DNA from 2 places in the Lysinibacillus sp. CD3-6 genome. Region 1 is predicted to be linked to the other one. Evidence: riboswitches for the same ligand, from Rfam matches in the RefSeq annotation. Region 1 holds a riboswitch; the other holds the start of a gene.
What was found. Region 1 has a riboswitch for thiamine pyrophosphate ahead of FH508_RS11405 (ABC transporter substrate-binding protein). Riboswitches for the same ligand answer to the same signal wherever they lie in the genome.
Positions count from the first base shown of each region.

Region 2: linked by a shared signal. The riboswitch ahead of thiM (hydroxyethylthiazole kinase) and the one ahead of FH508_RS11405 (ABC transporter substrate-binding protein) in region 1 are both predicted to bind thiamine pyrophosphate.

Region 1 is NZ_CP085880.1:2,352,504-2,354,712, forward strand. Features, by position in the region: gene FH508_RS11400 (sensor histidine kinase) at 1-322, shown strand, start outside; TPP riboswitch at 672-783, shown strand; gene FH508_RS11405 (ABC transporter substrate-binding protein) at 980-1,975, shown strand; gene FH508_RS11410 (thiamine-binding protein) at 1,975-2,209, shown strand, end outside.
Region 2 is NZ_CP085880.1:3,626,755-3,628,963, reverse strand. Features, by position in the region: gene thiD (bifunctional hydroxymethylpyrimidine kinase/phosphomethylpyrimidine kinase) at 1-334, opposite strand, end outside; gene thiM (hydroxyethylthiazole kinase) at 334-1,089, opposite strand; TPP riboswitch at 1,178-1,276, opposite strand; gene mbcS (acyl-CoA synthetase MbcS) at 1,471-2,209, shown strand, end outside.

The DNA.
Region 1 (2,209 bases):
CAATCAAATCTCGATTGTGTTAAACGATTCCACAACGAAATTCCTTTGGAAGAGTAATGAAATTTGGTTGCACAGATTATTTGATAATATCTTCCAAAATATTTTGCGTCATGCAGCATGCGATACATTGGAAATCACTTTGCAAAAAAACTTAATTATATTTAAAGATAATGGGGTTGGGTTTAATGTGGAGGAAAAGGGCACTGGCCTAAGAATCATCGAAGATATTTGCCGAATGCTTGAACTACAGAGTACAATCCAATCTAACGAAAAAGGTACTCAAGTTACCATAAGTTATGCGCAACATTCAAACTTTTTGTAATGGCAACTCCAGAAAATTGAAAGCTTCCCAAAATTGTATTTGAGATCAACTTTATGTTTAACGTGGTAAATGCATAAATCATATAAAAATTGGGGGAGAGTACATGGATTCGGGTGCTTTTGTTTACACATTTTTCGATTGTTTTTTCGGAAGTGATATTTGTCCCAAAATATTATACTGCATAGCCTGCTACTTCAAACTCCATGCATAAAACCTTTTCTATTTGCAAAAGTCATGTCGCAGATTACTAGTATAGTCCAGTAAAAGCTCATTTTTTTCAATTACGAAAATTACTAGCTTGTCATTTTACGATACATATGGGTATAATAATCAACGAAAAGTTCATAAGTTAAGAATGTAGGGGGGCTGGAAGTTGCCAGCTGAGATTGCGTCCGTTTAGATGCTGACCCTTTGAACCTGATTTGGCTCGTACCAGCGTAGGGAACATCTATTCAAAAATAATCATTTACTATTTTTTGATACCGTTTGCAAACGTCTGGGATAACTCCCAGGCGTTTTTTGTTTAGGATTCATTATTCCACCTACAACTAGGAGTAATCAATCATAAGCACTGCAAATGGCCTTAGAATACCTTTTTTTCTGGTGTAAACATTCAATCATGAACACTTTCAAACTACTAGACTTGGAGGACACAGCATGAAAAAGTGGTTTTTCGTTCTTATTGCTGCATTAGTAACATTAGTTGGTTGTAGCGAAAAAGAGGACAAAGAAGAAACAAACTCATTAAAAAAGGTATCCGTTGTACTAGACTGGACACCTAATACAAATCATACAGGACTGTATGTGGCGAAAAAGCTGGGCTACTTTGAGGAGCAAGGCTTAGACGTGGACATTATTTTACCTGGTGATGCTGGTGCTGATCAGCTAGTTGCATCAGGCAAAGCACAGTTTGGCGTAAGCTATCAGGAAGGTATTACACAAGCACGTGTACAGGGTGTACCACTTGTATCAATTGCTGCAATTATTCAGCATAATACATCTGGCTTTGCTTCGATTGCTTCAAAGGGCATTACATCTCCTAAGGACTATGAAGGAAAAACGTATGGTGGCTGGGGAAGCCCAATAGAACAAGCTGTTTTACAATCACTTATGCAAAAAGAACAGGCGGAAATCAAAAAATTAGATATTGTTAATGCAGGAGATTTAGACTTTTTCACCATGATGCAAAAGGATATTGATTTTGCCTGGATCTATTATGCGTGGACAGGGATTGAGGCGGAGCTACGTGGGGAAACATTAAACATGCAGTATTTAACAGACTATAGTGAGCAACTTGATTATTATACACCTGTTTTAGCTACGAATGAAAAGATGATTAAGGATAATCCTGATGTGGTAAAGGCATTTGTAGCTGCAACGACAAAAGGCTATGAGTATGCCATTGAGCATTCTAGTGAAGCGGCTGATATTTTACTTGAAGCGGTACCTGACTTAGATAAAGCACTTGTGCATAAAAGTCAAGAATGGCTAGCAAATAAATATCAAGATGATGCAGCGCAATGGGGCGAACAAAAATTAGCAGTTTGGGAAAACTATGCGGAATGGATGACGAAAAACAACGTCTTAGAAGGAAAATTTGATGCAGAGCAAGCATTTACAAATGATTTCTTACCAACGAAAGGAGCAAACTAATGGCTAATTCATTAATCAGTGTACAAATTATACCGAAAACAGAAAAATATGAGGATGTCATCCCTTTCGTGGATGCGGCAATTGCAATTATCGATGCTGCAGGTGTGCGCTATGAGGTGCAGCCACTAGAAACGACTATGGAGGGCGAACTGTCTACCTTACTCCAAATTATTGAACAGATGAATCAAAAAATGATTGACTTAGGTGCTATTAATGTAATTACACAAGTAAAAA
Region 2 (2,209 bases), 1.3 Mb from region 1:
TTTCGCCACCTTTGGCGATCATTACAGGATCAACGATAAGTGGAATATTTAAATTAGACATAGCTCCTGCAATAGTATGAATTATATCTGAGGAGAAAAGCATGCCTGTTTTTATTGCACTAATTGAAAAATCCTCAAGCAGTGAATGAAGTTGTTTATTTACAAAAGCTTGATCAATTGGAAGCACCCCGCTCACACCTAAAGTATTTTGTGCTGTTAAAGCGGTAATAACGGATGTCCCGAATACATTTAATTCTTGGAAAGTTTTTAAATCAGCTTGAATACCAGCTCCACCACCGCTATCTGAGCCAGCTATTGTCGTCACAATATGCATTATTTTTCACCGTCCTTCGATAAACGGTGAAGCTCATTTAAGACGGACACTGCGAAATCACCATTATATGGCGCACAAGAAGCGGCATGTTCAGCAACTTTTTTATAGCTCGTTAATGTATGGCACAACTGAGTAAATGGCTCATTACCTGCCATATAAGCTGCACAGCAAATAGCACTTAACAAACAACCCGTCCCTGTAACTTCTGTCATGCGAGCGTTTCCACCAATAATCCATTTAGATTGCTCACCATCAGTAATAAAATCTTTTTCACCAGTTACAATGACAATGCACTTATATTTTTTAGAAATCTCTTGTGCTTTATCTTCAACAGATATGGAGCCGCTGCCACTATCCACACCTTTTTGTTGCCAATGAACATTAGCAATCGCGGCAAGCTCACCGATATTGCAACGAATAACAGCAAAGTGAACCGCTTCTAATAATTGCTGTACCGTTTGTTTACGTAAAGTTGTTGCCCCAACACCAACAGGGTCCAAAATCACAGGTATACCTAGCGCGTTTGCTTTTTTACCAGCAAGGAACATCGATTGTTTTGTACGGGTAGTAAGCGTGCCAATATTAATTAATAAGGCTGATGCAATCGATACCATTTCTTCAACTTCGGTTGATTCATCGGCCATGACAGGTGAAGCACCAATTGCTAATAATCCATTTGCTTGGAAATTGGCAACTACATAATTGGTAATACAGTGAATCAATGGCTGTCTTTTACGAATAGTTTGAAAAATCATCGTAGTCCTCCTTTTTTGGATGGACGTAAGCATGCAAAAAAGCTCTTTTTCGTGCGAAGTGTACACGTAAAAAGAGCTTATCATCAGTAATAAGATGTGTGTTGCTCCCTACGTCAGTATTAACTAACAGGTTCAAAGGGTCAGGTTTTACCTTCTCAACTCGTTATGAGTCCCCCTGCAATCATGAATTTTTTAGTTGTCCAAAATGTAACATACCTATTCTCAGTATTCAATAGCATTTTATCATTATCTGGAAAGCAGTGACTGATGCCATATAATAAACCATGATAATTGTCATGACTTTGTGAAAATAAGGTCCATCCATTGAAAATCATAAAAAATGAGTTTTATAATAAACCTAGCAATAAGGAGGCAGTTATTATGAAAAGACAGGATTTAATCGCACCAGAATGGTATAACATTGTTGAGGAGATTGAGAAGTATGCTCAGGACCCTTCTAAAAAAGCATTAATTGTTTATAACAATCATGAAGAAATTCAACATATTACATATGCAAATTTACTTGAAAAAGCAAATCAGGCGGCCCATGTATTTACTTCGCAAGGACTAACAAAAGGTGATGTGCTTTTAGTAATGGTTCCAAGATCTGTTGAGGCATATATCGTATACATAGCAGCATTGAAAGCGGGCTTAACGATTATTCCAAGCTCAGAAATGTTGCGCACAAAGGATATTGAATACCGCATTACACATGCAAATGCCAAAGGAATAATTGCTTACGAGCCATATATTGAGCAATTTGATGAAGTAAATAATCTAAAGGGTATTTTGCAATATGTAATTGGTCATGCGCATGCCCCATGGCAACCGTTGCTTGAAAAAATGGAGGAGCATCCTACAAACTATACGAATCCTACACCAACAAAAAGTACAGACACTGCTTTTTTAGCCTATACAAGTGGAACAACGGGCAATCCTAAAGCAGCTGTTCATACGCATAGCTGGGGTTATGCTCATTTACGGACAACAGCACCAAATTGGTTAGGTGTACAGGAAAATGATATAGTATGGGCTACTGCGGCACCTGGATGGCAAAAATGGATTTGGAGTCCGTTCCTTGCAACTTTAGGCAGTGGTGCAACAGCCTTTGTCTATAAAG